Regions from separate parts of the Solicola agrisoli genome, predicted to be linked through region 1. Evidence: riboswitches for the same ligand, from Rfam matches in the RefSeq annotation. Region 1 holds a riboswitch; each other region holds the start of a gene.
The links. A riboswitch is a leader RNA that binds a small molecule or an ion and turns the genes downstream of it on or off. The one in region 1 is predicted to bind cobalamin.

Region 1 (12,942 bases):
CCGATGCTGGTCCGCGAGGTCGCCGAGGCGGTCGGGCTGACCGTCGAGGCCAGCCGGTTCTCGGAGAACATGTCGAACCACTTCATGTACGGGGACAACCGACGGTTGCCCGACCACATCAAGGCCCTCGGCGCGGACGCCTAGCCGTGGTCTCGCAGCGTGCGGCCTACCTGTCCGTCGGTGCCAGGACCGACGTCCTCGTCCAGGGCGTGGTCGCCACCACGCCCTGGGTGGAGGCTGGCGACGGCGGGCGGTCCGTGGTCGGGTTCGAGCTGCTGGTGCACCGCCGCGCCGCGCTCGAGCTCGGCGCGTGGACGCCCACCCCGCCGACGCGGTGGCAGGTGCGCACCTTCGGTGAGGTGGCCCGGACGTGCGCCGAGCTGGATTGGTCCGCCGAGGTCGTCGTGGTCGGACGCAGCGTCCAGAGCTTCGACTTCGGTGCCACGGGCACGGTGCCGGTCGTGGTCGCCGAGGCGGTGTGTGCACCTCTGTTGACGTGACCGGACACGAGATGTAGGTACTTGCACCAATGTAGTTTCCAGATATGGTGGTCCCGCAGCTGGTTCGACCCGCCACCCAGGCGGGTCGTCGCAAGAGGGAACCCGGTGTGAATCCGGGACTGCCCCGCAGCGGTGAACGGGAACGACCGTCGTCAACGGCACTGGGCGCACCGCGCCTGGGAAGCGACGACCAGTAGGCGAGCAGCCGGCTCCACCGGTGGCTCTGGCCCGTGAGTCCGAAGACCTGCCAGCGCACCACGTCCGACGGGCGTGGTGGTCCGTGGCCCCGTGGGAGGGCCTGGGGCCGACCGGTGTGCGGCGGTCGTCGAGGCGACCCCGGGCCTCCGGTCCCCTCGATCCTCCCCGCCGCCCCGGACCCCAGGGACTGCGTATCCGAGGGGATCCACCATGAGCACCACCACACCGGCACCACGTCCGGCCGGCACCGTCCACGTCGTCAAGCGCGACGGCACCCGCGCGCCGTACGACGGCTACGAGATCGCACGGTCGATCGAGGAGGCCAGTGCCGGCCTGCCCGACCAGGTCGCGCGTGTCACCCAGCTGCAGTCCGAGCTGGAGATCACCCTGTTCGACGGCATCACCAGCGAGCAGCTCGACGAGGCCGTCGTCGGCGTCGCGCTGCAGAACGTCAAGGACGACCCGGCGTTCGACACCGTCGCCGCACGGCTGCTCGTGAAGACCATCTACAAGAAGGTGTTCGGCGAGGGCGTCACCCGCGCCGAGGTCGACGCGTTCTGCGGGCCCGCGTTCGTCTCCTACGTCCACCACGGTGTCGCCGACGGTCTCCTGGACGCCCGGCTGGGGGAGCGGTTCGACCTCGACCGGCTCGGCGCCGCGCTCGACCCGTCGCGCGACGACCTGCTGCGCTACGTCGGCGTGCAGACGATGCGCACGCGCTACATGATCAGCGACGAGCGACGGGACCCGCTCGAGGTGCCGCAGTTCTTCTGGATGCGGGTCGCGATGGGCCTGGCGCTGGACGAGGAGGACCCCACCGTCGCCGCGCTCGGGTTCTACGACGCGATGTCGCGGCTGGAGTACCTCGCCGCGGGCTCGACGCTCGTCAACGCCGGCACCGCGTACTCCCAGCTGTCGAACTGCTTCGTGATGGAGATGCAGGACGACATCGAGCACATCGCGAAGTCGGTTCGCGACGTCATGTGGCTGACCAAGGGCACCGGCGGCATCGGCATGTCGGTGACCAAGCTGCGCGCCGAGGGCTCACCGATCCGCTCGAACAACACCTCGTCCACCGGCCCGATCCCGTTCATGCACACGATCGACTCGACGCTGCGTGCGGTCTCGCGCGGCGGCAAGAAGTTCGGCGCCCTGTGCTTCTACATGGAGAACTGGCACTTGGACTTCGCGCAGTTCCTCGATCTGCGCCAGAGCTCCGGCGACCCCTACAGGCGCACCCGCACGGCCAACACGGCGGTCTGGATCTCCGACGAGTTTATGAAGCGCGTGGAGGCCGACGAGCCCTGGTACCTGTTCGACCCGCTCGACGTGCCCGACCTCACCGAGCTGGTCGGCGCCACGTTCTCCGCGCGCTACGCCGAGTACGTCGCCGCGGCCGAGCGCGGCCAGCTGCGACACACCAAGGTCCGCGCCCGCGAGCAGTGGCGCGCGATCCTGATCTCGCTGCAGACCACTTCGCACCCGTGGCTGACGTGGAAGGACACGATCAACACCCGGGCGCTGAACGACAACACCGGCACCATACACCTGTCGAACCTGTGCACCGAGATCACGCTGCCGCAGGACCGCGACAACGTGTCGGTCTGCAACCTCGCCTCGATCAACCTGTCGCGCCACGTCACCGGACGGCGCGGCGACGCCCGCGTCGACTGGGACCGCCTCGCGGCGTCCACCCGCCTCGCGGTGCGTCAGCTCGACAACCTCATCGACGTCACGATCTCCTCGGTGCCCGAGTCCGAGCGGTCCAACGCCGACAACCGCGCCCTCGGCCTGGGTGTCATGGGCTTCACCGACGTCGTCGAGCGGATGGGCCTGTCGTACGAGAGCGAGCGCGCCTACGACCTCGTCGACGAGCTGGTGGAGTTCGTCAGCTGGCACGCCATCGACACCAGCTGCGACCTCGCCCGCGAGCGCGGCCCGTACCCGCAGTTCGCGGGGTCGCGCTGGAGCCACGGACAGGTGCCGATCGACACCCTCGACCGGCTGGAGGCCGACCGCGGGACGCCCGTCGACGTCGACCGCCACAGCCGGATGGACTGGGACGCCCTACGCGTCAAGGTGGCCGGCGGCATCCGCAACTCCACGCTGATGGCGATAGCGCCGACCGCGTCGATCGGGCTGGTGGCCGGCACCACACCGGGCCTGGACCCGCAGTTCAGCCAGATCTTCAGCCGTGCCACCTCCTCGGGCAAGTTCCTCGAGGTCAACCGCAACCTGGTCGAGGACCTACGCGAGCGCGGCCTGTGGGAGCAGGTGCGCGGCGACCTGCTGCGCGCCCAGGGCGACCTGTCGCAGGTCGACGGCGTCCCCGACGACCTCCGGGAGGTCTACCGGACGTCGTTCCAGCTGTCGCCGCACGCGTTCCTGCACGTCGCCGCGCGCGCCCAGAAGTGGATCGACCAGGCCATCAGCCGCAACATCTACCTCGCGAGCCGCGACGTCGCCGGGATGGAGCGCCTCTACACCGACGCGTGGCGGATGGGCGTCAAGACCACCTACTACCTGCACATGATGCCGCGGCACACCGCCGAGCAGAGCACTGTCAAGGTCAACAAGGCCGAGGCCCGCACGCCCGTCGGCGGCAGCACCGGCCGTCGTGGCTTCGGCGCCGCGCGCGCCGCAGCTCCCGTCGCGGCAGCGCCGGTGACGCCCGACGGGCGCGACGAGCTGCTCACCGTCGCCGAGCCCGACGCCGCGCTCGTCTGCCCGACCGACCCGATGGAGCGCCTGCAGTGCGACTCCTGCCAGTGACCACACCGAACCGAGACGGAGCACGACGATGACCACCACCCACGACGCACCGACCACCACAGGGATCCTCGGCACCGGCATCGCCTCGGGCCTGCTGCTCAAGCCCGTCACCTACCCGTGGGCGATGGAGCTGTACGAGCAGGCCGTCGCCAATACCTGGTTCCCCCACGAGATCCAGCTCGGCGAGGACCTCGGCGACTTCTCCCGCATGACCGCCGACGAGCGTCACGCGCTGACGTTCCTGATGAGCTACTTCAACCCCAACGAGCTGCTCGTCAACAAGGCCCTCGCGTTCGGGGTCTACCCGTACGTCAACGCCGCCGAGTGCCACCTCTACCTCGCCAAGCAGATGTGGGAGGAGGCCAACCACTGCATGAGCTTCGAATACGTCCTCGAGACCTTCCCGATCGACCGCGAAGCCGCCTACGCCTCCCACGTCACGGTGCCGTCGATGGCGGCGAAGGAGGAGTTCGAGGTCCGCTACATCCGCCGGATGACCGAGCAGACCCTCGACATCGCGACAGTCCAAGGCAAGCAGGACTTCGTCCGCAACCTCGTCGCGTACAACGTCGTGCTCGAGGGCATCTGGTTCTACTCGGGCTTCATGGTGGCCCTGAGCTTCCGACAGCGGAACCTGCTGCGGAACTTCGGCTCCCTGGTCGACTGGATCGTCCGAGACGAAAGCCTGCACCTGAAGTTCGGCATCAACCTCATCCTCACCGTCCTCGAGGAGAACCCCGAGATCGCCACCGCCGAGTTCGCCGACGAGATCCGCCAGATGGTGATCGACGCCGTCGCGATGGAGGAGGCGTACAACCACGACCTGCTGCCCGGCGGGATCCCCGGCTTGAACGCCGACTACGTCAACGCCTACGTCCGCTACCTCGCCGACCGCCGCCTAGAGGAGCTCGGCTTCGAACCCGCCTTCGGCGACGCCAACCCAGCCAAGTGGATGGCCACCGCCAACGACACCCTGCAGCTGGTCAACTTCTTCGAAGCCACCAACACCTCCTACGAGGTCAACGCTCGAGCGCACTGACCCGGCTCGGACCTCGCCGAACACCCGGCGAGGTCCGAGTCGGCCCACAGGGGACTCGCCGATCGGCACGCCCGCATCCGATCTTGGCCTAGCCTTCCGAGGTGGTCATCCGGCTGATCGGTGCGGGCTTGCCGCGTACCGGTACCTCTTCCCTTCGCGAGGCGCTACGACACGTGCTCGGCGCGCCGGTGTATCACATGAGCGAGGCCCTGGCTCATCCCGAGCACGCTCCGACGTGGGTCGCTGCGCTCCAGGGACATCCGCCGGTCTGGGACAACTTCCTGACCGGATACGTCGCCGGCGTCGACGCCCCGTTCTCCAACTGTTGGCGCGAGCTGGCCGAGGCCTACCCCGACGCCCCAGTGCTGCTGTCTCGTCGCGCCACTCCTGAGACTTGGTACCGCAGCATGGCGGCCACCGTCCTGCCCCGGACACGGGCCATGGTGTCGGGGGGCGACGGCGACCCGACGGCAGCGATCTTCGGGCTGATCTTCGCCGAGCTCGCTGTCGACATCGACGACCCGCAGGCCATGACAGCTGGATACGAGCGCTGGCTCGCTCAGGTTCGGTCTGAGATCTCGCCGTCCCGCCTCGTCGAGTGGCAACCTGGCGATGGCTGGACCCCGATCTGTCGAGCACTCGACGTCCCCGTCCCAGAGTTCGACTTCCCCCACGTCAACAGCACCGCTGATTACCGGGCGCGCCACCCGAACCTCACAGCCGTTCCAGAGATCGACGATCGACCTGACGCCTGAGCGAGCCCGGCCCCGAGTTCGCCCGTCCAGCCACGACCACATCAAGCCCAGACCTAGTCACTCAGAGCGTTCCCTTGAGACAGATTCAGATCTGCGCTTCAGGGTCGCTTCTGAACTGCAGGATCAGTTCGCAACCAGCTCCTTCGCCTGGGGGACCATGCGGTCCTACGAAGGCGCGACGACTTGACTTCAGACGGGGTGCACCGCCTCGAAGCATCGCCAGTAAAGGATCGCTCAGCGGTGCTGCAGTGTCGCGGTGAAGCTGGTGGAGTCTTCATGCGCGTCGGTGTAGGTGTCGTCGTCGACCATCTCGACGATCCGGAGCCCGGCGGCGGCGCACAGGTCTGCGAAGGACGTGGGCGTGTGCCAGTGGATGATCCAGTCCCTGTCGGCCACTTCGACCCCCGTGTTCGTGGTCCGTTCGTACCGCGCCGAGGTGGTTCGTGTCCGACCGGTGCGGTCGTAGGTCTCCCGCAGCGGGGTGTAGCTGAGCCGGGCACCGGAGTCATCGAGTGCGACGCGCGTGGAGCCGAGATCTTCGGGCGAAGTCGGTGGTGGCACCCACAAGGGGATCAGGGCGGCGCCCCCGCCGGCCAGGTGCCGTTCGATCGCACCAAGTGCAGCAGCGGCTGTGTCGTCGTCTGGCAGCAGGTTGAAGGTGGGGCCCGCGAAGTAGATGGACGCGTAGGTCCTCTCGAGGTTCAGGTTCTCGGCACGCTGGTGAAAGACCTGGGTGGGAAGACCTCGCGCGGCGGCGTTGCTCCGGCACCGCTCGACCATGTCGGCCGAGGAATCGACGCCATCGACGTCGAGACCGAGCGCACTCAAGTCCAGTAACGGCTCGCCATCACCGCAGCCGATCTCGAGCGCAGGCTCCCCATGGGCCCTCACGAACTCGGCGTACGGCCCGGGCTCGAACGTCGAGGACTTCAGTTTCGCGTAGGCGTCGACGACGATTCCGGAGTAGAAGTTCGCAGGTTCCATGGACCGGACCCTGCCACCATCCCTGCGTGCCGCACACCCGCTTTCGAGCGCCCGATCGCGGATCCCCTGCGAGACACCGGCCGCCGTCCCCGACCAGTAGGGGAGCGGCGCTCGGTGTCGTTCAGCTCTCGGGTCTTCAGATTTTCGCCGACCGACCATGCATTCTGTGCACTCGGTCTAGGCTAAAGCCGAGCCCGCCCAAGGTGCATCTACCCGGTACGGATGTGCCCTGCCCGCCGCACGGTGAGGGTGGCTGCCCGTTCGAGCCGGGCCGGGTCCGGGGGACTCACTCCTCGGCGGGAGGTGTCGGGGTTCCCGTTGTTGCTGCGTCCCGGCACTGTGCCGGCGAGCGTCCCCGTTGCGGTCAAGCCTGGCCGCGGCCGAAGCGCGATCCTGGCCCAGGAACTTGGCATTCGGCCGATGGTTGGCGTGCAATCGAAATGGCTTCCGGTGTGACCGAGACGCTCAAGCCAAAGCGCACGCGACGCCAGGTGAACCGGTTCGTCGTCCCAGCCATCGCCCTCGTCGTCGTAGGTGTAGTCCTGTCTCTTGTCGGCCGGTGGGCTTGGAAGACCTACATGCCGGTCGTCCAGTTCGGAGGCGCTGGCATCTGTCTCGATCGGGCTCCGGAACGTCTGGCCCTGGTTGTCGGGATCAACGGATGGCTTGCCGGCGACGGCACCGCAAAGATCGTTGCAATCCGACCCGTGGGTGCGACCGGTGGGCTCAGGGTGGTCGCGTTCGCCACCAACCCGACCAACACCCAGCCGGTAGGAACCGCAGACGAGCCAATCTCTCGACTCAGGGGCTACACCGACGACAGCATCACCGTGCAATGTGGCAGCTCCAGCCAGAGCGTCGCCGTGCAGCTAATTGCCACCAATTACCCCGCGACCCTTCAATCTCTTGAGGTGGACTACGAGCTGCGCGGAATCACCAGGACCGCGGTGGCCGATTACGGCCTGACGTTCTTTGCCGGCTCAAGCCCAGACGACGACTGCGACGACGCCGACCTCTCACCCAGCGGTGAGGCTGACTGCGAGGTCAGCCTCAACAGCCGATAACGCAGCCCTTGGCCCGGTGACGGATCCTCGCGCGGGTCGGCTCCGGGGCGTCGTTCGCACGGCCGCGAAACTCGCGCAGCGGTTCGGGATTCTCGAACCAGGAATGGGCGGCCCGGTCGTTCAGTGGGTGCGGTGTGGCCGCCCTGTGGGAACGTCGACGCGGCTGACGGCCAGGTAGGCGACGAGGGTGACGATGAGCACGAGGCTGGCGGCGGTGACGGTGCCGTCGCCGAGTCCGAGGCCGGACTGCTTGCCGAGCCAGTCGGCGACCGAGGCGCCCATGGGACGGGTGAGGACGTAGGCGCTCCAGAAGGCGGCAACCTCGCCGATCAGGCGGGTGCGGTGGAGCACCAGGGGGACGACCATGGCGGCGCCGAAGACGAGGGCGGCGTCGAGGTAGCCCAGGCCGAGGGTGTCGGCGGCGAGGTCGCCGGCCGCGGTGCCGAGGGCGAAGGTCAGCAGGACGGTGATCCAGTAGAAGATCTCGGCGCGCCGGGTGGTGATCGTGTGGATCGAGAGGGTGTGCTCGGTGCGGAACCAGGCGAGCAGGGCCAAGCCGAGGGCGGCTGCGTAGGCGGTGGTCATCACGGGGAGCGAGATGCCCAGGCCGATGCGCAGGCCGTCGGCGGCGACGGTGCCGAACACGGCCAGGGACGCGACGACGCTCCAGTAGGTGGCGGCGCGGTAGCGGTCGGAGCGGAGCTGGACGGTCAGGGCGACGGCCAGGCAGCCGAGGCCGACGACCACCGGGAGCACGAGGCTGAGGCGGGCGAGGTAGTCCGAGGCGGCCTCGCCCATGCCGGTGGTGAGGATCTTCACGACCCAGAACAGGGCGGTGACGGTGGGGACCTTGACGGCCCACGAGCCCGTCCGGCTCACGGCCGTCGGTCGTGGGTTGCGCGTCGTGCTCATGCAGGGCTCCTCGGAGGGATGACTGGCGCGCCGTGCGCCGGACGGGAGTCTGCCGACGTTGCCTGGCGGCCTCATGGGCGTCGACTGTGGGTCACCTGTGAGGACCGGCTGACGCGTCGCACCAGCGGGCCGGTCGAGGTTTGACGGGCACTTGACGTCGCGTTGGGGTTCTGTTGCGCCGGTGTCGGCGATGCTCGTGACGACCCTCGCGTTCGACCTCAGGAGCACCATGACCGACCAGTCCAGACCCGGCACCGAGTGGGAGCGAGTGCCTCGCGGAACAGCGCCGGGGAGCCCGGCCGCGACGACGCCCAGCCGCACCCCGTGGGTGGTGGAGCACTACGGTTTCGCGCGCGACACGCGCAGAGTGACGGCGGTGCGACCAGCCGCCGGTCGGCCGGCCGTCCGGCGGTCACGGGGTGGGTGGGCGGCCCTCGGCGTGGGGTTCGTGGCGACCTCGGTGCTGGTGATGACTGGAGGGTTCGTGGCCGCCCAGGCGATGGCCGACGACGCACCGGGGGACCAGGGCGTCGGGACGGTCGGACGCCCGTTCGACGGACCCGGACGTGGCGGTCGATGACCCGATGAGTGACGTCTCCCGCCGCCCACCGGGCCGCCGGGCCGACCGCCCCCGACGCGGACGTGCCGGTCCGGCGGTGCTGGTGTTGTGCACCGTCGTCGGCGTGTGGCTGGGGCTCACCGGCCCGTCGGACTCACCCGTCCAGCCCGACCCCGCGACCGTCCAGGTGGGGCAACCGTGAACCGCCGGGACCACCGTGCCGCCAGCGACGCGGCGGTCGGGATCATGGTCGCGATCGGTGTCCTGGTGGCAGTGTGGCCGGTCGTGGTGGCCGTCGCGGCGCCGGTCCCGTTCGCGGTCCTGCCGGTGCTCGCACACGTCGCGGGGATGCTCGCCGGGTACGGGGTCCTGGTGCTGATGACCCTGATGTCGCGCTGGCCGGTCCTGGAACGCGGCGTCGGCTCGGACCGGCTCGCCCGCTGGCACGCCCGCGGCGGACGGATCGTGCTGACGCTCGTGCTGGTGCACGCCTGGGCGGCCACGCAGGCGTGGGCCGACAGCCGCGAGGTCAGCCTGTCGGTCGCCCTGTGGCAGGTGCTGGGCATGCCGTGGCTGATCTCGGCGACGGTGGCCACGGTCCTGCTCGTAGGCGTCGCGGTCGTCTCGGTCAGGATCGCGAGGCGCAGGCTGTCGTACGAGCGGTGGCACCTGGTGCACCTGCTCACCTACGTGGCGATCGCGTTGTCGTTCCTGCACCAGCTGGGCGGGCCCGACCTCGCAGGACGTCCGGTCCTGCAGGTGCTGTGGGCACTGATGTACGCGCACGCCTTCGGCCTTGTGCTGCGCCACCGCGTGATCGCGCCGGTGCGGGCGGCCGCCCGGCACCGGCTGCGCGTGGCGGCGGTGGTGCCAGAGGCCCCCGGTGTCGTGTCGATCATCCTCGATGGCGAGCACCTCGGCGAGCTCCGCGCCGAGCCCGGGCAGTTCTTCCGCTGGCGGTTCCTGACCCCCGACACCTGGCTCACCGCGCACCCGTTCTCGCTCTCCGCGCCTCCCGGGGCCCACCGGCTGCGGCTCACCGTCAAGGCGCTAGGGGACGGCAGCCGGCTGCTGCAGGCGATCGAGGTCGGCACCTGGGTGGTGGCCGAGGGGCCGTACGGCGCGATGACCGCCGACCTGCGCACCCGCCGCGAGGTGCTGCTGGTCGCCGGCGGTGTCGGGATCACGCCCATGCGTGCCCTGTTCGAGACGATGCCGCTCGGGCCGGGGACGGGGCTGACGCTGCTGTACCGCGCGCGGGACCGCGACCAGATCGTCTTCCGCGCCGAGCTCGACGCGATCGCGACACACCGCGGTGCCCGCGTCGTCTACCTCCTCGGCGACGACCCCGACCTGCTCTCGGCGGCGTCCCTGCTGCGGCTGGTGCCGAACCTGGCGGAGCACGACGTCTACCTGTGCGGCCCGCCGGGGATGGCCCAGGTCGTGCGCACCAACCTCGAGCAAGCGGGGCTGCCCGTCGAGCAGCTGCACGAGGAGCGGTTCGCGTTCTGAGGTCCGGGGCGACGTCAGACCGCAGCCGGGGGCGGCGCCTCGGCCAGCGGCACCGCGAGGCGCACCCGGGTGCGGCCGTCTGGGCGGCTGATCTCCAGGGTGCCGCCGCCGCTCTCGGCGCAGCGGCGGGCGATGTCGAGGCCGAGCCCGGTGGAGCCGCGGTCGCTGTGGCCGCGCTCGCGAGCGGCGTCGGGGATGCCGGGGCCCTCGTCGATGACGTCGACGCGCGCCATCGGCTGCACGCGGTCGTCGTCGACGGCCACCTGCACCGACAGCGCGGTGCCCTCGGCAGTGTGGGCGATGACGTTCTCGAGCAGGGCGTCGAGGGTCGCGGTGAGGTCGCCCTCCTCGCAGCGGGTCCAGACCGGACGGTTGACGACGTCGACCTGGACCTCACGTCCCTGGTCCTCCAGCAGCGGCAGCCAGAACGCGACCCGGTCACGTGCGGTGGCGGCGAGGTCGGACCTGCTGGAGTCGGCCCGTTCGGGACGGCGGCGTGCGGCACGGATCACCGCCGTCAAGGTGCGCTCCAGCTGGGCCACGTGCTCGGTGAGGTCGTCGGTCCGCGGACCGGGCGGAAGCGCCTCGACGTCCAGACGCACCGCGGTCAGGGGAGTGCGCATCCGGTGGGACAGGTCGGCGACGGTCTCGCGCTCGGCGGCCATCAGGTCGCCGATGCGGTCGGCGAGCGCGTTCAGCGCCACCCCGACGGCGGCGACCTCGCGCGGCCCGCCCTCGGGGGCGCGGGCCGCGAGGTCGCCGGCGCTGAGCCGGTCGGCGGTGTCGGCGGCGGAGTCGAGCGGGCGCACCAGGCGCCGGCTCACCAGCTCGGCGCCCACCGCGGAGGCGACGAGCAGCAGCAGACAGACGCCGGCGATCAGGGCCCAGCGGGCGGTGACGCCGGCGGCGAGCTCGTCGTCGTCGGCGTAGGCGCGGACGACGGCGATGCCGCCGGTCGCTGACGCCGTCACCTCGACGAGGCGGCCCTGCGCGGTCGCGCTCTCGGTGGCCGTGGAGACCTCGCCGAGCCCGTCGCCGTCGCGGTCACGTCCACGGCCGTCCCGGTCGCCGTCGCCCCGGCCACCTCCACGTCGCCCGGCGCGGTCCGTGCCCGTGACGTCCTGGGGGAAGGTGTCCCCCACCTCGGTGCCGTCGGGCAGCTCGACTTGGAGGCTCACCTGGTCACGGCGGCCCTGGCGGGCGAGGTAGGCGTCGAGCTGCTCCTCGTCGTAGCGGCCCGTGCTGAGGTAGTCGGCCACCGACTGCGCGAGCAGGGACGCCTCTCGGGTCGAGCCCTCGATCAGCTGATCCCGGATGGTGACGGCCAGCGGCACCGCGAGAAGGACCAGGACGATGGCGGTGGTGCCGGTGGTGAGCGCGAGCACCCGGCGCCGCATCGTGCCGAGCATCAGCTTCCTGCTGCAGCCGTGGGGTCCACCATCTTGACCCCGACGCCGCGCAGGCTGTGCAGGTAGACCGGCTCCTGCGCCGTCTCACCCAGCTTGCGGCGCAGCCACGACAGGTGGACGTCCACGGTCCGGTCGGCGCCGCCCCAAGGCATCTGCCACACCTGGGCGAGCAGGTCGCGCTTGCTCATCACGGTGCCGACGTTCTCGGCGAGTGCCAGGAGCAGGTCGAACTCCTTGCGACTGAGCTTCAGATCCGTTCCGTCGAGGCGGGCCTGGCGGGCGGACCGGTCGATGCGCAGACGCCCCACCTCGACGTGCGCGCCGCGCTTGCTGGTCGCCCCCGAGCGGCGCAGGACTGCACGCACACGTGCCTCGACCTGTGCGGCCGAGAACGGCTTGATCACGTAGTCGTCGGCGCCGGCGTCGAGGAGACGCACGACCTCGCGCTCGTCGTCGCGGGCGGTGGCGATGATGACCGGGACGTCACTGATCGCCCTGAGCATCTTGAGCACGTCGGCGCCGTCGATGTCAGGCAGTCCGAGGTCGAGGACCACGATGTCGGGACGCTGATCGACCGCCGCTGCGATCGCCTCGGCGCCTGACGGGACGGCAGTGACTGACGAGCCGAGCTCACCAAGGCCGCGCGTGAGCGCGGTACGAATGGCGTCGTCGTCCTCGACGAGCAGCACGTGCGTCACGTCGGACACCGTAGGCCACCTGCCCCGGACAGCCGGACCGCCGACGTGCTCAGTCGTCGTCCCCGTGGTGGCCGCCTCGGCCGTGTCCGGTCTGTGTGCCGGTGATGGCGAAGGCCTTGTCGAGCTGGACCTCGAGGCGGTCGCCGGCCTTGGTGGTGACGTGGGCCTCGTAGGTGCCGTCATCGTCGGTGGTGGCGCGCTCGATGGTGGCGCCGGGGTACTTGGCCAGGACGGCGGCCTTGACCTTCGCGGCGGTGGTGCCGGTCAGCGGCGTCTCGTTGCCGCCGCCGTGCCCGCCGCGTCCGCCGTGTCCGGTCTGTGTGCCGGTGATGGCGAAGGCCTTGTCGAGCTGGACCTCGAGGCGGTCGCCGGCCTTGGTGGTGATGTGGGCCTCGTAGGTGCCGTCGTCGTCGGTGGTGGCTCGCTCGATGGTGGCGCCGGGGTACTTGGCCAGGACGGCGGCCTTGACCTTCGCGGCGGTGGTGCCGGTCAGCGGCGTCTCATTGCCGCCGCCGTGCCCGCCGCGGCCGGTCTGGGTGC
Region 2 (12,942 bases), on a different contig from region 1:
CACGCGTTCCTCGCCGCCCGCGGCGACGGCGACGACGCCCCGTGGCACGTCGCCGAGCTGCCCGAGCGCGGCCGCGAGCTGGTCGGCGACCGTCCCGCCTGGGACCGCCCGGCCGGCCGCGATCCTGTCGAGACCGGCCTGCACCCCCAGGACGACGGCGGCCACTACCTCTGCCTGGGCGTCCCCGGCGCCGCGCTGACGTCCGACGCGGCCCGCCGCGTGGCGTCCGTCGCGGGCGTCGAGGTCGTCCTGACCCCCGACCGCGGGCTCGTCCTGCCGTCCCTGCCCGAGCCCGAGACCGCGCGCGACGCGCTGGAGGACCTGCGGTGACCCGCTCCACCACCGACCACCCCACGCCGGCCGAGACGGCGATGACCGGGGCGGCGCCCGTCGGCGCCGTGCCCACGGGCGCGACGCCCGGCGTCGAGCCGGTCCGTCCGACCCGCCGCTACGACTACGTGCCGCACGGCGCCGACATCTACGAGGCGTCGTTCGCGATGATCCGCGCCGAGTCCGACCTGTCGGGCGTGCCCGCGTCGGCCGAGAAGGTCGCCGTCCGGATGATCCACGCGTGCGGCCAGGTGGACCTCGCGCCCGACCTGCTGGTCCACCCCGACCTGGTGCCCGCCGCCCGCGACGCCCTGCAGTCCGGCGCGCCCGTCCTCACCGACGCCAACATGGTCGCCTCGGGCGTCACCCGCGCCCGGCTCCCGCTCGACAACGACGTCGTCTGCACGCTGCGCGACGAGCGCGTCCCCGACCTCGCCCGCGCCTGGGGCACGACGCGGTCCGCCGCCGCCGTGTCGCTGTGGGCCGACCGGCTCGAGGGGGCCGTCGTCGCGATCGGCAACGCCCCCACCGCGCTGTTCCACCTGCTCGAGCTGCTCGCCGACGGTGCGCCGCGTCCTGCGGCGATCATCGGCGTGCCCGTCGGGTTCATCGGCGCCGCGGAGTCCAAGGAGGCGCTCGCCGCCTTCGCGCCGGCCGTCCCGTACCTCGCGGTGCGCGGGCGTCGCGGCGGCTCGGCGATGGCCGCGGGCGCCGTCAACGCGATCGCGCAGGAGCGCGAGTGAGCGGCCGGCTGTTCGGCGTCGGGGTGGGTCCCGGCGACCCGGGCCTGGTGACGCTGCGCGCCGCCGAGCTGGTGCGCGGTGCCGACGTCGTCGCCTACCACTCCGGCACGCACCGCTCGTCGATCGCGCGGAGCATCGCCGACGCGGCCGGGCTGCTGCACGACGGGCAGGTCGAGGAGAACCTCGTCTACCCCGTCACCACCGGCACCACCGACCACCCCGGCGGGTACGCCGGCGCGATGGCCGACTTCTACACCGAGTGCGCCGACCGGCTCGACACGCACCTCGCCGCGGGGCGGACCGTCGTCGTCCTCGCCGAGGGCGACCCGCTGTTCTACGGCTCCTACATGTACCTGCACGACCGGCTGTCCGACCGCTACGAGACGCACGTCGTCCCGGGCGTGACGTCGGTGTCCGCGGCGTCGGCGGCCGTCGCGTCGCCGCTGGTGCGCCAGACCGACGTGCTGACGATCCTGCCGGGCACGCTGCCCGAGCCCGAGCTGGCGCGACGCCTGGCCGACACCGAGGGCGCCGTCATCATGAAGCTCGGACGGACGTTCGCCGCTGTCCGCCGCGCCCTGGCGGCGGCCGGGCGGCTCGACGAGGCGCTGTACGTGGAGCGCGCGTCGACCGACCGCGAGGTGACGCGGCGCGCCGCCGACGTCGACCCCGACACCGTCCCGTACTTCTCGATCGTGCTGGTCCCGGGCGACACCGCCCCGCAGCGCACGCGCTACGAGACCGACGCCTCGGACGCCGAGACGGCCACCGGCGCCGAGCCGGCCGAGGTGCTCGTGGTGGGCCTCGGCCCCGGCCCGGACCGCTGGGTGACGCCCGAGGTGACCGAGGCGCTCGCGGGCGTCGGCCACGTCGTCGGGTACGCGCCGTACGTCGATCGCGTGCCGCAGCGCGAGGGTCTCGTCCGGCACTCGTCGGGCAACTCCGTCGAGGTCGACCGCGCCCGGCTGGCCCTCGACCTCGCCCGCTCCGGCGAGCGGGTGGCCGTCGTGTCCGGTGGCGACGCGGGGGTGTTCGGCATGGCGTCGGCGGTCTACGAGGCGCTCGACGTCGCGGTGGCCGAGGACGCGGGCTACGCCTCGGTGGCCGTGCGCGTGCTGCCCGGCGTCTCGGCGGTGCAGGCCGTCGCGGCCCGTGCTGGTGCCCCGGTGGGCGGCGACTTCGCCGTGATGAGCCTGTCGGACCGGCTCAAGCCCTGGTCGCTGATCGAGCGCCGCCTGCGCGCCGTCGCCGAGGCCGACCTCGCGCTCGCCGTCTACAACCCCGCGTCGCGCTCGCGCACCACGCAGGTGGCCGACATGCAGCGCGTGCTGCTCGAGGTGCACGACCCGTCCGTGGTCGTGGTCGTCGGACGCGACGTGGGCCGCGCCGAGGAGTCGCTCACCGTCACGACGCTCGGCGACCTCGACCCGTCGACCATCGACATGAAGTGCCTGCTCGTGGTCGGCTCGTCCACCACGCGCGTCGGGCCCACCGGCGCGGCGTGGACGCCGCGGTCGACCCCGGTCTAGAGGACCTCGAGCTCCACCGGGACGCCGCCGAGCGCGCGGCCGACGGGGCACTGCTCCTTGGCCTGGCGGGCCGCCTCGCCGATCCCCGCAGCCTCCAGGCCGGGCACGACGGCGCGGACCGTCAGCGTGATGCCGGTGATGCCGAAGTCGACGTCGGGGCCGCCCTGGGTGACCTGGGCGCTGACGTCGATCGACTCCGGCGGGGTGCCGCCGAAGGTGAGGATCGCCGACAGCTGCATGGCGTAGCAGGCGGCGTGGGCCGCGCCGAGGAGCTCCTCGGGGCCGGTGCCGTCGGGGGTGTCCGAGGCCCGCCGGTCGAGGCTGAACCCCAGCTCGGCGGCGCCGGAGGTCGCCAGCGTGACGGCGCCCTCGCCGTCGGGGAGCGATCCGGTCCACCGTGCTCGTGCCTCGCGCATCGCCACCGGGCTCACCTGTCTGCTCGTGCCCTCCGCGACCCGGCGGGCTCCGTGGTGATCGTCCCGCCGGGCGCCCGGAGCGGCAACCCGGGGACCTCAGGCGGGTGGGACGAGACCCTGCGCGACCTGGCGGACGTGGCCCGCATTGGACCCGTAGTCGACGAGCGTGGCGCGCAGGCGCGGGCGGCTGGCCACCTCGACGAGCGCGGCGTGGGGCCCGTCGGGGTGGACGGTGACCGTGACGACGTCGCCCCAGCTCCACCAGCTCGGGCGGGTCGTCGCGCTCAGCGTCCCGGCGCGCGGGTCCTCGGCGGCGGTCGCGCCGGTGACGTGCCACAGCACGCTGCGCGCCTGCTGGACCACCTGCTCGACGGGGCGCTCGACGCGCATCCGGTGCGTCGGCCGGGTGCCCACCGAGAGGGGGATGCCGGTGGCGTCGCGGCGCAGCTTGTCGGCGACGAGGGTGACGGCCGTCAGCACGACCCCGAACGCGACGCCGACCGCGGCGCCGAGGACGAGGCCGGTGCGCCACGCGTTCTCGGGCGCCCTGCCGGTGAGGTCGACCAGGGCGTACACCAGGCCCATCACCACGCCGAACGGCACCGCCGTCCAGACGAACAGCTTGAGGGCTCGGACGGCGCGGGGCGGCATGCGTCCATCCTCCCGGACCCCTGGTCGCGCCGCGGCCGAACCGCGGCGCCCGGCGGTGGGTATGGCCCCACTTTCGTGCCGATCCTGGGGGCACACCCACCGCTGGGCCGCTGACGTGGTGCCGTACCCACCGCCGGGTCAGGAGGGGCGGGGGCGGGCCGGGTCGTAGAGGTGGGAGCCGCGGACGTCGACGGACTGGCCGACGGCCTGCGCGGACTCCAGCGCGCGACCCACCAGGATCACGGCGGCCTGCCGCAGGCCGGCCTCCTCGACGGCGTCGGCGATGTCGGCGAGCGTCCCGACGAGGACCAGCTCGCCCGGCTGGGACGCGCGGTGCACCACGACGACGGGGCAGTCGGCGCCGTACTCAGGGACGAGGTCGTCCACGAGCACGCGGATGCGGGTGATGGCGAGGTGGAGGGCGAGGGTGGCGCGGGTCGCGGCCAGCTGCGGGAGCGCCTCGGTGGCCGGCATCCTCGTCGACCGCGCCTGCGTGCGGGTGAGGACGACGGTCTGCGCCACCTCGGGCACGGTCAGCTCGGCGCCGACGAGGGCGGCGGCCGCGGCGTAGGCGGGGACGCCGGGCGTCACGTCCCAGGGCACGCCGGCGAGGTCGAGGCGGCGGGCCTGCTCGGTCATCGCGGAGTAGACCGACGGGTCGCCCGAGCAGAGGCGGACGACGTCCTGGCCGGCCTCGTGAGCCGAGACCAGCGTGGCGGTGATCTGGTCGAGGTCGAGGTGCTGGGTGTCGACGAGCGTGGCGTCGTCGGGGCACAGCGCGAGCACCTCGGGGTCGACGTACGTGCCCGCGTAGACGCAGACGGGCGTCGAGCCGAGCAGCCGGGCGGCGCGGACGGTGAGGAGGTCGGCGGCCCCGGGGCCCGCGCCGACGAAGTGGACGGTCACGCCCTCATGCTCCACTGCACCACCGCGCGCGCCGGGGCCCACCCGGTGAACCCGCCGATCGCGTCGGCGTGCTCCACCGACAGCCGGGTCAGCTCCCCGCCGTGCTCGACGTACGCCCGGTGCAGCCGCGCCTCGGTCTCCAGCGTGACGCCGTGCGCCACCAGCCGACCGCCCGGACGCAGCGCCGCGACGCACGCCTCGAGCAGCCCGTCGACGGTCGCGCCGCCGCCGACGAAGACGGCGTCGGGTGCGGGCAGCCCGGCCAGGGCGTCGGGCGCGCGACCGGTCACCACCTGCAGCGCGGGGACGCCGAGCGCCGACGCGTTGCGGGCGATCCGCTCGGCGCGGACGGGGTCGCCCTCGACGGCGACGGCCCGGTTGCGGGGGTGCGCCCGCATCCACTCGATGCCGAGCGACCCGGCGCCCGCGCCGACGTCCCACAGCAGCTCGCCCGGCGTCGGGGCGAGCCGGGCCAGGGCGGACGCGCGGACGTCGCGCTTGGTCAGCTGGCCGTCGTGCTCGAACGCGTCGTCGGGCAGGCCGGGCAGGGACGCGTGGACGACGGCCGGGTCGTCCACCGCGCACGTCAGCGCCACGACGTTCAGCGGCGGTGAGTCGCCGTCGAGGGCGTCGGCGCGGGCGTGGTCGGTGCGCGACTCCGCGGGCCCGGCGAGGTCGCCCAGCACCGTCATCGCGCTGGCGCCGTACCCGAGGCGTGTCAGCAGGTCGGCGACGACGGCGGGCGTCGACCCGTCGGACGACAGCAGCAGCAACCGGCGTCCGGGCGCCACCCAGCGGGACAGCACGGACGGGTCGCGGCCCACGAGCGTCACCACGTCGTACGTCTCTGACGGCCAGCCCATCCGCGCGCCGGCGAGGGCGGCGGACGACACGTGCGGGTGCACGACGACGCCGGCGGTGCCCAGCAGGTCGACGAGCGTCGCGCCGATGCCCGAGACGAACGGGTCGCCGGACGCGAGCGCGACGACGGCCCTGCCCTCGGTCGAGGCGAGCAGCGCGGGGAGTCCCTCGCGCAGCGGCGACGGCCACGCCTCGCGCCGCTGACCGGCGACGTCGGGGACGAGCGCCAGGTGCCGGGCGCCGCCGAGCAGCACGTCGGCGTGGAGGACGAGTGCCTGCGGACCCGGCGCCAGGCCCTCCCAGCCGTCCGCACCGATCCCGACGACGTGCACGAGCGGGGCCATGGCCCGCAACCCTAGGCCGTGGACGGGCTCGCGAGCAGCCCCGGTCCCGGGTCTACGATGAGGGCGGCAGCACGACCGAGGTGCCCCGTCAGGGGATAATCGGGAAGCCGGTGGGAGTCCGGCACAGGCCCGCTGCGGTGACCTGGGAGCCGCCGACCGGCGCGAGAGCGCAGCCACTGGGACGAGAGCCCCGGGAAGGCGGTCGGTGGGTGACGATCAGGAAGTCCGAAGACCGGCCCCGGGACGCTGCCACCGAACCGTCCACGACAGCGGGAGCCTGTTCAGTGATCGGCACCACCCACCTCTCCACGGACCTCTACGACGTCATCGGCAGGCGCCGCGACGTCCGCGCGGAGTTCTCCGGCGAGCCGCTCGACGACGACGTGCTGATGCGCGTCCTCGGCGCTGCCCACCAGGCGCCGAGCGTCGGGCTCACCCAGCCGTGGGACTTCGTCGTCGTCCGCGACCCCGCCACCCGCGGGACGTTCGCCGACCACGTCGTCCAGCAGCGCACCGCGTACGCCGACTCGCTCGACGACGACCGCGCCACCACGTTCGCGCCGATCAAGGTCGAGGGCGTCCGCGAGTCGAGCGCCGGCGTCGTCGTGACGTACGACCCCACGCGCGGCGGTCCGTCGCCGCTCGGGCGCCACACCATCGCCGACACCGGCCTGTACTCGACGTGCCTGGCCATCCAGAACCTCTGGCTCGCCGCCACCGCCGAGGGCCTCGGCGTCGGGTGGGTGTCGTTCTACCGCGAGCCGTTCCTGTCCTCCCTCGTCGGGCTGCCCACGCACGTCCGCCCCGTCGCGTGGCTGTGCATCGGCCCGGTCGAGCAGCTGCAGGAGACCCCCGACCTGCTCCGGCACGGCTGGCGCGAGCGCCGTCCGCTGGGTCACGCCGTCCACGCCGAGCGCTGGACCCGACGCCCGGAGGCGACCCGATGAACCGCTTCCCGTTCACCGCCGTCGTCGGCGCCGACGACATGGCCCTCGCCCTGACGCTGTCGGCCGTCTCTCCGGCCATCGGCGGCGTGCTCGTGCGCGGCGAGAAGGGCACCGCCAAGTCGACGATGGTCCGCGCGCTGCCCGACCTGCTGCCGCCCATCGACGTGATCACCGCCGACCGGTTCTCCAGCGACCCGGCCGACCCGTCGCCCCTCAGCCCCGACGGCCCGTTCGCCGCCGACGCCCCGACGTCGACGCGCGCCGTGCGCCTCGTCGAGCTGCCCGTCGGCGCCACCGAGGACCGCGTGCTCGGCTCGATCCACCTGGAGAAGGCCCTGACGAGCGGCGTCAGCGAGTACGAGCCCGGCCTGCTCGCCGCCGCGCACCGCGGGATCCTCTACGTCGACGAGGTCAACCTGCTGCACGACCACCTCGTCGACCTCCTGCTCGACGCCGCCGCGATGGGCCGCTCGACGGTCGAGCGCGACGGCGTCTCGGTGAGCCACGCCGCCCAGTTCGTGCTCGTCGGGACGATGAACCCCGAGGAGGGCGAGCTGCGCCCGCAGCTGCTCGACCGCTTCGGCCTCACCGTCGAGGTGGCCGCGCCGCGCGACCCGTCGGTCCGCGTCGAGGTCGTCCGCCGCCGCCTGGCCTACGAGCAGGACCCCACCGCCTTCACCGCCCGCTACGCCGGCGCCGAGCGCGAGCTCGGTGAGCGGATCGCCACGGCGCAGGCGGTCCTCGACGACGTCGAGCTCGGCCTCGACGTGCTCACCAAGATCGCCGAGGTCTGCGCGGCGTTCGAGGTCGACGGCATGCGCGCCGACATCGTCACCGCGCGCACCGCCGTCGCCCACGCCGCCTGGCAGGGACGCCTCGCCGTCACCCGCGCCGACGTCCGCGCCGCCGCACGACTGGCGATCCCGCACCGCCGCCGCCGCAACCCGTTCGACGCCCCGGGCATCGACGAGGACCTCCTCGACGCGATCCTCGGCGACGACGAGCCCGAGCCCGACCCGCCGTCGCCCGCGCCGGACGACGAGCCCGGCGGCGACGCCGACGACGACCAGCCCGAGCAGGCCGACGCTCCCCCGCATCAGCCGGGCGAGGCACCGCCGGAGACCACCGAGCCCACCGACCAGCCGCCGAACCAGACCGCCGAGGCCGAGCAGGAGCCCGCCCCCGAGCCCGAGCCGGAGCCGCAGGGCGACCAGCAGGGCGGGCAGTCGCCGACGAGCGTCGTCGCACCCCAGGAGGCGTACCGCACCCGCCTGTTCCAGGTGCCCGGCGCAGGCGCCGGCGAGGCCGGACGACGCTCGCGCGCCCTCACCACCAGCGGACGCACCGTCGGCGCGCGCCGCCCCGACGGCGAGCCCGGCGCGATCCACCTGCTCGAGACGATCCGCGCGGCCGCGCCGCACCAGCGCTCGCGGGGCGCCTCCGGCCCGGGCCTGTCCCTGCGGGGCGGTGACCTGCGCCTGGCGGTCAAGGAGGGACGCGAGTCCAACCTCGTGCTGCTGTGCGTCGACGCGTCCGGCTCGATGGCCGCGCGTCGCCGGATGGAGCAGGTCAAGACCGCCGTCCTGTCGCTGCTGCTCGACGCGTACCAGCGCCGCGACAAGGTGGGCCTGGTGACGTTCCGCGGTCAGGGAGCCGCGCTCGACCTGCCGCCCACGGGCTCGGTCGAGATCGCCGCCGCCCGCCTGCGCGAGCTGCCCGCCGGTGGACGCACGCCGCTCGCCGAGGGCCTGTGGACCGCCAGCGAGACTCTGCGCCTGGAGCGCATCCGCGACCCCCGGCGCCGCCCGCTCCTCGTGGTGGTCACCGACGGCCGCGCCACCGCGGGCGCCGACGCCGTCGGCCGCTCGCGGCAGATGGCCGACCACCTTGCCGCGCAGGGCGTCGCCAGCATGGTCGTCGACTGCGAGACCGGCCGGTTCCGGATGGGGCTGGCCAGGACGCTGTCGGACCACCTCCAGGCCGCGTACGTCCCCCTCGGCGAGATCGCCGCCGAGCAGCTCGCCGCCGTCGTCCGCCAGGGCGCCGACGCCGTCGCAGGAAGGGCCGCCTGATGCCCCAGGGAGTCCCCACCACCGTCCCGGACGACGGCCTCACCACCAAGCAGCGCCGCAACCGGCCGCTCGTGATCGTCCACACCGGCGACGGCAAGGGCAAGAGCACCGCCGCGTTCGGCCTCGCGCTGCGCCACTGGAACCAGGGCTGGCCGGTCGGGGTGTTCCAGTTCGTCAAGTCCGCCAAGTGGCGCATCGGCGAGCAGACCGCCGTCGAGACCCTCGCCGACCTGCACGAGCGCGAGGGCGTCGGCGGGCCGATGGAGTGGCACAAGATGGGCGCCGGGTGGTCGTGGTCGCGCAAGGACGGCGACGAGACCGACCACGCCGCCGACGCGCTCGCGGGCTGGCAGGAGATCAAGCGCCGCCTCGCCGCCGAGACGCACCGGATGTACGTGCTCGACGAGTTCACCTACCCGATCAACTGGGGCTGGATCGACGTCGACGACGTGGTCGAGACGCTCGCGAACCGCCCCGGGCAGCAGCACGTCGTCATCACCGGACGCCGGGCCGACCCCAAGATCGTCGAGCTCGCCGACCTCGTCACCGAGATGACGCAGGTCAAGCACCCCTTCGAGCAGGGCCAGAAGGGCCAGCGGGGGATCGAGTGGTGACCCCGCTCCCCCGTGTCGTCGTCGCCGCGCCCGCGTCGGGCCACGGCAAGACCACCGTCGCCACCGGGCTGATGGCCGCGCTGCGCCGCGCCGGCCACGAGGTCAGCGGCCACAAGGTGGGCCCGGACTACATCGACCCCGGCTACCACGCGCTCGCCACCGGCCGTCCCGGCCGCAACCTCGACCCGCACATGGTGGGCGAGCAGCGGCTCGTCCCGCTGCTGCTCCACGGCGCCGCGACGCCCAGGCAGGCCGACGTCGCCGTGGTCGAGGGCGTCATGGGCCTGTTCGACGGCGCGCTCGGACGCGAGGGGTTCGCGTCCACCGCCCACGTCGCCGGGCTCATCCAGGCGCCGGTGGTCCTGGTCGTCGACGTGTCGTCGGCGTCGCGCTCGATCGCCGCGGTCGTGCACGGCATGGCGACGTTCGACCCGCGCGTGCGCATCGCGGGCGTCATCCTCAACAAGGTCGGCTCGCCCCGCCACGGTGCCGAGGTGGTCTCGGCGCTCGAGGCCACCGGCGTCCCGGTGCTCGGCGTGCTCGCGCGCGACGACGGCGTCAGCGCGCCGTCGCGCCACCTCGGTCTGGTGCCCGCCGCCGAGCGCGGCGACGCCGCCGCGGCCCTCGACCGGCTCGCCGCCCAGGTGGCCGAGCACGTCGACCTCGCCGAGGTGCTGCGCATCGCCCGCTCCGCCCCCGACCTCGACGCCGAGCCGTGGTCGGCCGCCGAGGCCGTCGGACGCGAGCAGACCTCCGGCGGCGAGGCACCGCTCGTCGCGGTGGCCGGCGGTCGCGCGTTCACGTTCCGCTACGCCGAGACCACCGAGCTGCTGCACGCCGCCGGCCTGCGCACCGCGTACGTCGACCCCACCACCGACGAGGCCCTGCCCCCCGGCACCGCGGGCATCTACCTGGGCGGTGGCTTCCCCGAGGTGCACGCCGCCGGGCTCAGCGCCAACGAGCCGCTGCGCCACGCACTGCGCGAGGCCGTGCGTCGCGGCGTGCCCACGGTCGGCGAGTGCGCCGGCCTGCTGTACCTGACGCGCTCGGTCGACGGCGCGTCCATGGTGGGCGCGATCGACGCCACCGCCGTGATGACGCCGCGCCTGACGCTCGGCTACCGCACCGCCGTCGCACCGGCCGACACGCTGCTCGCCCCCGCGGGCGGACGCATCACCGGCCACGAGTTCCACCGCACGACCGTCGACCCGCCCCACGACTCCGCCGACGGCGCGAGCGCCGCGTGGATCGTCGACGGCAGGCAGCACGGGTTCAGCGCCGACCCCGCCGGCACCGGCAGCCCCACGCTGCACGCGGCCTACCTGCACACCCACTGGGCCGGCCACCCCCGCTCGGCCACCCGGTTCGCCGACGCCGTCCACGCCGCCGTCGCCGACGGACGCGTCGCGACGTCGACCGTCGCGCCCCGTCCCGCACCGGCGCGCGTCGGGCCCGACCTGCACCACCACGGCGACTCCGACCAGGGCTCCGGGCTGACGGACTTCGCGGTCAACGTCCAGCGCCTGCCGCGTCCGGACTGGCTGGAGCGCGCCCTGGCCGACAGCATCCGCGACACGCACGAGTACCCCGACGCGTCGCAGGCCCGTCAGGCGATCGCCGACCGCCACGTCCGCCACCCCGACGAGGTGCTGCCCACGGCGGGCGGCGCCGAGGCGTTCACGCTCGTGGCGCGGATGCGTCCGTGGCGGGCGCCCGTGGTCGTGCACCCGCAGTTCACCGAGCCCGAGGCCGCGCTGCGCGCCGCGGGGCACGACGTCCGCCACGTGCTGTGCCGGCCCGAGGGCGGGTTCGCGCTGCACCCTGACGACGTGCCCGAGGACGCCGACCTGGTGATGGTGGGCAACCCGACCAACCCCACCGGCGCCCTGCACACCGCCGCCACGATCCGGCAGCTGCTGCGACCGGGACGTGTGGTCGTCGTCGACGAGGCGTTCATGGACGCCGTCAGCGGCGAGCGCCAGTCGCTCACCGCGCAGGTGGTGCCCGGGCTGCTCGTCGTCCGCAGCCTCACCAAGACCTGGTCGGTGCCCGGCGTGCGCGCCGGCTACGTCGTCGGCGAGGCGGGCCTGGTCGCCGAGCTCGCCGCCCAGCAGCCGCCGTGGTCCGTCTCGTCCAGCGCCGCCGCGACGATGCTCGCCTGCTCGACCGGCACCGCCGTCGCCGAGGCCGAGCGCCGGGCCGTCCTGGTGGCCCGCCACCGCGCCGTCCTCGTGCAGGGCCTGGCCGACCTCGGGCTCCCCGTCGCCGGCTCCCCCGCCACGCCGTTCGTGCTCGTGCGCGTCGGCGAGGGCGTCCGCGAGCGGGTGCGGGCCGAGGGCCACGCGCTGCGTCGGGGAGACTCCTTCCCGGGGCTCGGGCCGGAGTGGGTGCGCATCGCCGTCCGCGACCCCGCCACCACCCGCGAGCTGCTCGCCGCGCTCGTCCGCACCGGCGTGGAGTCGCCGACCGTCGTCAAGGAGCCGTCCCATGGCTGAGCCCCGCCGCTACGTCGTCGGCCTCGCGCTGCAGGACCGACCCGTCGTCGTGGTCGGCGCCGGCGCCCAGGCCATCGGCCACGTCGCCGCGCTGCGCGACGCCCACGCGCGCGTCACCGTCGTCGCCACCGAGGCCGTCGCGGCGATCGCCGACCTCGCCGACCGCGGCGTCGTCGCCTGGCGCCACCGCGGGTACAGCCCCGCCGACCTCGAGGGCGCACGACTCGTCGTCGCCGCCTCGGGCGACCCCGCCGTCGACGCCCAGGTGGCCAAGGACGCCGAGGACGCGGGCCTGCTCTGCGTCACCGCCGACGCGCCGTCCGCCGACGGCCTCGTCGACGCCCCCGGCGCGGCGGGCGAGGTCGTCCTCGTCGGCGGCGGCCCCGGCGACCCCGGGCTGCTGACCGTCGCGGGCCTGGAGGCGCTGCGTGCCGCGGACGTCGTCGTCTGCGACCGCCTCGCCCCGCTGGCCGCGCTCACCGGGCTCAAGGACGGCGCCGAGGTCGTCGACGTCGCCAAGATCCCGCGCGGGGAGTTCACCGCGCAGGAGCGGATCAACGAGATCCTGGTCGAGCACGCGCGCGCGGGCCGACGGGTCGTGCGGCTGAAGGGCGGCGACAACTTCGTCTTCGGTCGCGGCGGCGAGGAGCTGCAGGCGTGCGCCGCGGCAGGCATCGCCACCCGCGTCATCCCCGGCATCAGCTCGGCGCTGGCCGGCCCGGCGCTCGGCGGCATCCCCGTCACGCACCGCGGCCTGAACCAGGGCTTCACCGTCGTGTCCGGCCACGTGCCCCCCGACGACGAGCGCTGCACCGTCGACTACGGCCACCTGGCCCGCGCCGGCACCGACCTGGTGCTGCTGATGGCCGTCGCCAACCTGCCCGCGATCGCCGCGGCCCTCGTCGCCGGCGGCATGCCGGCCGACACCCCGGCCGCCATGGTGGCCGACGCGTCCCTGCCGTCGCAGCACGTCGTCCGGGCCACGCTGACGACGCTCGCCGATGCCGCGGCCGCCGAGGGTCTGCGGGCGCCGG
Region 3 (4,754 bases), on a different contig from region 1:
CGCAGCACCACCACCTCGTTGCAGAACATCGCCGCGAGGTTGAGGTCGTGCAGCGCGACGACGGTGGTGACCGGCGTGCGCCGGACGAGGGCGAGCAGGTCGAGCTGGTGGCTGACGTCGAGGTGGTTGGTGGGCTCGTCGAGCAGCAGCTCGGTGGGCTCCTGCGCCAGCGCCCGGGCGATCTGGACGCGCTGCCGCTCGCCGCCTGACAGCGTCCGGTACGGCCGGTCGAGACGGTCGGCGACGTCGGCGTGCTCGGCCGCGCGGCGCACCGCTGCGTCGTCTTCGGCGGTGGTGCCCGACCACGGACGGTGGTGCGGGATTCGGCCGAGCGCGACGACGTCGGAGACGAGCAGGTCCTGCTCGGTGCCGGTCTCCTGCTCGACGACGGCCACGCGCCGCGCCACCTCGCGCCGACGCAGCGACGTCAGGGGCGCGCCGTTCAGCTCGACCGCACCGCTGTCCGGGCGGCGCAGGCCGGCGAGCAGTCGCAGCAGGCTGGACTTGCCCGAGCCGTTGGGTCCGAGCAGGCCGACGGTCGAGCCCGGTGCGGGGTCGAGCGAGACGCCGTCGACGATCAGCCGTCCGCTGGCTGACCACGACACGTTGCGTGCGGAGAGCGTCATCGGCGCCTTCCCCGCCGCAGCAGGATGACGGCGAAGGCGGGCACGCCGACGAGTGCGGTGGCGACGCCGACGGGCAGCTCCTGCGGGTCGAGGACGGTGCGCGCGGTGGTGTCGACCCACACCAGGAAGATCGCGCCGGCCAGCGCGGTCGTCGGCAGCAGCCGGTGGTGGCGGGTCCCGACCAGTGCGCGGGCCGCGTGCGGCAGGACGAGTCCGACGAAGCCGATCGCGCCGGACGTGCTGACGATCACCGCCGTGATCAGCGCGGTGACGGTGAGCAGCAGTACGCGCACGACGCCGACGTCGATGCCGAGGGTGGACGCTGCGTCCTGCCCGAACGCGAACGCGTCGAGGGCCGAGGCCGTCAGCAGGCACACCACGAGCCCGAGGCCGACGACGGCCGTGCACACCGCGACGTCGGTCCAGCTCGCGCTGCTCAGCGACCCGAGCAGCCAGAACAGGACGCCGCGGGTCTGCTCGGCGTCGGCGGCGGTGAACACGATGAACGACGTCAGCGCCGAGAACAGCTGGGTGGCGGCGACGCCCGCGAGCACGACTCGGTCGGTGGTGCCGCCGGCGGCCCATGCCAGGGCGAGCACCAGCGCGAATGCGACGAGGGCGCCTGCGAACGCGCCCGTCGTGAGGCCGACGGCACCGGCGCCCACTCCGAGGACGACGACCGTGACGGCCCCGGTCGACGCGCCAGAGGAGATGCCGAGCACGAACGGGTCGGCGAGCGGGTTGCGCAGCAGCGATTGCAGGATCGCCCCGCACACCGCGAGGCCCGCGCCGCAGACCGCGGCGAGCAGCGTCCGGGGCAGGCGCAGGTCCCACACGATGCCCTGCTGGATGCGGCTCAGGTCGGTCGAGCCGAGCCCGGCCCGGTCGCCGACGACGCCGAGCACGTCGCGCACGGACATGTCGGATGGCCCGATGGTGATCGCCGTGGCGGCCGAGAGCACGAGTACGACGACGCCCGCGGCCCAGACCGCGGCCGTGGTGCCGGTGCCCCGGACCGCCGCGCCGGCCACCGTCAGCTGCCGAGACCGAGCTCGCGGATGCCTGCGGCGAGCTTCTCGGTGCCGTCGACGGTGCGGATCGAGGGGTTGAGGTCGCCGCCGGCCACCTGGACGTAGCGCTTCTCCTTCACCGCGGTCATCTCGCGCGTGACGGGGTTGGTCTCCAGGAACTTGATCTTGGCGGCCGCGGACTCCGCGGTCGGCTCTTGCGGGTGAGGTCGCCGAGCACCAGGACGTCGGGGTCGCGGTCGGCGACGGTCTCCCAGTTCACCTGCGGCCACTCCGAGGTGGTCTCGTCGAAGACGTTCGTGGCACCGAGCGCACGGGTCATGACACCGGGCGCACCGCAGCACCCGGCCAGGTACGGCGACTCGGCGTTGGCGAACCAGTAGGCGACGTCGACTCCGCTCGCGTCGATGGACTCGCTGGCGGCGGTCATCCGGGCCTCGAGGGACGCGACGAGCTCCTCGCCGCGCTCGGGGACGCCGAAGATCGTCGCCAGCTCGGTGATCTCCTCGTAGACGACGTCCATCTCGAGCCGGGACGAGCGTGCGCCGTCGTCCTCGCCGTCGTCGGTCTTGCCGCACTCGGCGGGCGACAGGTACGACGGGACGCCCAGCTTCTCCAGGTCGGCGGGCGTCGTGACGCCGCCCTCGCCGAGCGTCCCCGCGAAGGAGGCGGTGACGAGGTCGGGCTCGGTCTCGAGCACCCGCTCGTACGACGGCGCGTTGTCGGCCAGGCGGGGGATGCCATCGTTGGCCGCGGCGAGGTCGGGCAGGACGGGGTCGGTCCAGGTGGCGGTACCGACCATCCGGTCGCCCAGACCGAGCGACAGCAGGATCTCGGTCGAGCCCTGGTTCAGCGAGACGGCCCGCTGCGGAGGGGCCTCGACGACGACGTCGCGGCCGCAGTCGTCCACGGTGACCGGGAAGCCGGCGGCACCGCCCGACGCGGCGGGCTGCCCGGCGTCGTCCGAGGACGAGCCGCAGCCCGTCACGAGGACGCCGGCGAGAGCGAGGGACAGCAGGGCGGGGGTGGGGAGGCGCACGGAGGGTCCTTCGAGGTCGAGGACCCGGTCGCGTGGTCCTGCGGTGACCTCGCGACGGTGTGCCGCAAGGGCCAGCAGGTCTTCGGACTCGGGGTCGTCCGGGTCGAGACGCCTTCCCGGGCCGGTGGCCCAGTGGCTGCGGACGTGTCCGCGTGCCTCGCCCGTCGCCCACACCGCTGCGCGTCAGTCCCGGACTCTCACCGGGTTCCCTGCCCATCTCAATGGGTTGACTGGCACGCCGAACCTAGCAAACGCACAATGCCCACCGGCATGACTCCCGCAACCGGACGGTCTCGAACTGACGCCCGGTCACACTAGTTCGACGCGGATCAGCCCTACCCGCGATCGTCACCGGTGCCGCTTGCCCTAACCTCCCACGGCCGCCGGCGTTTCAGAATCGATCCCCTTCGGGACGCTGGCCGCCGTCCACGACCAGAAGGGAAGTGGCACCGGTCAGGGTTGGGCTCTGAGGTCCTATTGACGAGTTGGCTTGGGCGTTCCGAACGCGGTACACGGCGCGAGGCCCCGATCGTTTGACCCAGTAAGGTTCAAACGATTGGCTCGGTCTATCTCTGCGACGGTTCAAGAACGACGTGTGGCGAGTCCTGCGCCAATCGCGTGCTGCGGACACAGATTGGAGATGCGCGTGCCGTTGGTGTCGGTCGTGTCATGGAGCCCGACGCGGTTTCACGACGCCCTAGACGCGCGCGGGCTGTCGGCCAATGAATTGGCCACGATGGTAGGGGTTAACTCATCAACGATCCGCTCGTATCGGCGCGGCGCGACCGCTCCCAGCCCTCCGGTCCTGGTGCGGATTGCAGCAGCACTTGAGCTGCCGATCGCCGACCTCGCCCCAGCAAGCCCGCACCCGTCGCTGCATGAGTTGCGCTGGCTTGCTGGCCACACCGTTGCCTCGATCGCCGCGAAGGTCGAAGTCACCCGAGGTCAAGCAAGCGCCATCCTCGGCGGACGGGCGCCACTGAAGCAAACCGATAAGTGGGCACGTGCACTCGGGGTCAGCGAGATGGCTGTCGAAGCCGCAACCCGCAAAGTCCCCCATCGCTCCGAGGTTGGGCCACGCACGGTGGCTGACTCAGTGTCTGGGCCCCCAGACGCTTGGGCCTTGAGTGTGCGAGTCGCGTCCAGCACTCTGACAAAGCCCCTGACTCCGACGCAACTCAACGTCCTGCAGATGCTGTGCAGCGACCTGTCTACCATCAAGATGGCAGCCGAGCTCGGCGTCACCCGAAACACCCTTCGCACACACATTCGCAATGTCTACGCCCGCCTCGGACCCGAGGTGAATTCTCGTCGTGCCGCACGACGGTTCGTGCTTCGGGCCCTGTGACTCCATACCGACCGCAGGCGGCTCCCGCTGTGACAAAGGGTGCCGCCTATTCGATATTCGGCATGTTCGGCGGTCTAGGCCTGCGCCAAAGAATGCTGGACGATACTGGACCGGCGCGCCCACTGCGGTAACTTCTCCGAGGCCTGCAGCGGGACGCGTTCTGTTCATGGTGCGGGGCTATCGCTTCAGCGCGGCCGCACGGGCCATAGCCCCGACTTAGCCTCAGTGTGCCTACCTGAGAGGTGCGGGCGCCACTGACAGCGTGCGGTTGCGCGATCGGAATTCGGGGGTGCCAAACGCCCGCCGCAGGATCGGACCCGCAGCGTCGGCGCATGTCACGCGCAAGAGACAACGGTGGGGTCGGCCAACGACGGCAGATTCCTGACCGGTGGCGGACGTACGCCTGGGTCGCTCTCATCATCCTCGGCCTGGCCGCGGTGATCGTCAGTCGGATCCAGCGGGTCAATTGCCACCGGTCACGTCGCATCCGCCAGGAGATCCTCATCCGTGGGCGAAGGCTGGTTCCAACGGACAGACGACGAAGAACGGGGTGTGAAGTCGGCTCCTTCGCTGTCGGTCCGGCAGTGCTTGTAGACCTCAAGGTCAGAGCGCGTTGACGACGCCGCTGGCGATGGCCGTGAAGGCGCCCGTCCACAGCACGATCGTCACGGTCTGCCAGCCGAGCACGCGGGCTTTGGGGACGCCTGAGGCGA

Region 2: it holds a riboswitch for cobalamin, as region 1 does, so the genes downstream of both, bluB (5,6-dimethylbenzimidazole synthase) here and ACI6PP_RS00330 (ribonucleoside-diphosphate reductase subunit alpha) in region 1, are expected to answer to the same signal.
Region 3: it holds a riboswitch for cobalamin, as region 1 does, so the genes downstream of both, ACI6PP_RS22745 (ABC transporter substrate-binding protein) here and ACI6PP_RS00330 (ribonucleoside-diphosphate reductase subunit alpha) in region 1, are expected to answer to the same signal.

What each region holds. Positions count from the first base shown of each region.
Region 1 covers NZ_JBMGQR010000001.1:56,812-69,753, reverse strand. The annotation lists gene ACI6PP_RS00340 (homocysteine S-methyltransferase family protein) at 1-144, shown strand, start outside; gene ACI6PP_RS00335 (hypothetical protein) at 147-500, shown strand; cobalamin riboswitch at 543-766, shown strand; gene ACI6PP_RS00330 (ribonucleoside-diphosphate reductase subunit alpha) at 909-3,470, shown strand; gene ACI6PP_RS00325 (ribonucleotide-diphosphate reductase subunit beta) at 3,499-4,509, shown strand; gene ACI6PP_RS00320 (sulfotransferase family protein) at 4,611-5,264, shown strand; gene ACI6PP_RS00315 (class I SAM-dependent methyltransferase) at 5,499-6,248, opposite strand; gene ACI6PP_RS00310 (hypothetical protein) at 6,701-7,312, shown strand; gene ACI6PP_RS00305 (COG4705 family protein) at 7,433-8,224, opposite strand; gene ACI6PP_RS00300 (ferredoxin reductase family protein) at 8,982-10,295, shown strand; gene ACI6PP_RS00295 (sensor histidine kinase) at 10,310-11,704, opposite strand; gene ACI6PP_RS00290 (response regulator transcription factor) at 11,704-12,402, opposite strand; gene ACI6PP_RS00285 (hypothetical protein) at 12,452-12,942, opposite strand, start outside.
Region 2 covers NZ_JBMGQR010000017.1:33,529-46,470, reverse strand. The annotation lists gene ACI6PP_RS08730 (nitrite reductase) at 1-330, shown strand, start outside; gene ACI6PP_RS08725 (precorrin-8X methylmutase) at 327-1,073, shown strand; gene ACI6PP_RS08720 (precorrin-2 C(20)-methyltransferase) at 1,070-2,602, shown strand; gene ACI6PP_RS08715 (OsmC family peroxiredoxin) at 2,599-3,033, opposite strand; gene ACI6PP_RS08710 (hypothetical protein) at 3,115-3,669, opposite strand; gene cobM (precorrin-4 C(11)-methyltransferase) at 3,808-4,575, opposite strand; gene cbiE (precorrin-6y C5,15-methyltransferase (decarboxylating) subunit CbiE) at 4,572-5,780, opposite strand; cobalamin riboswitch at 5,860-6,018, shown strand; gene bluB (5,6-dimethylbenzimidazole synthase) at 6,065-6,727, shown strand; gene ACI6PP_RS08690 (VWA domain-containing protein) at 6,724-8,799, shown strand; gene cobO (cob(I)yrinic acid a,c-diamide adenosyltransferase) at 8,799-9,413, shown strand; gene ACI6PP_RS08680 (bifunctional hydrogenobyrinic acid a,c-diamide synthase/histidinol phosphate aminotransferase CobBC) at 9,407-11,908, shown strand; gene cobA (uroporphyrinogen-III C-methyltransferase) at 11,901-12,942, shown strand, end outside.
Region 3 covers NZ_JBMGQR010000128.1:293-5,046, forward strand. The annotation lists gene ACI6PP_RS22730 (ABC transporter ATP-binding protein) at 1-626, opposite strand, end outside; gene ACI6PP_RS22735 (FecCD family ABC transporter permease) at 623-1,657, opposite strand; gene ACI6PP_RS22740 (hypothetical protein) at 1,660-1,785, opposite strand; gene ACI6PP_RS22745 (ABC transporter substrate-binding protein) at 1,782-2,693, opposite strand; cobalamin riboswitch at 2,750-2,943, opposite strand; gene ACI6PP_RS22750 (helix-turn-helix domain-containing protein) at 3,334-4,041, shown strand.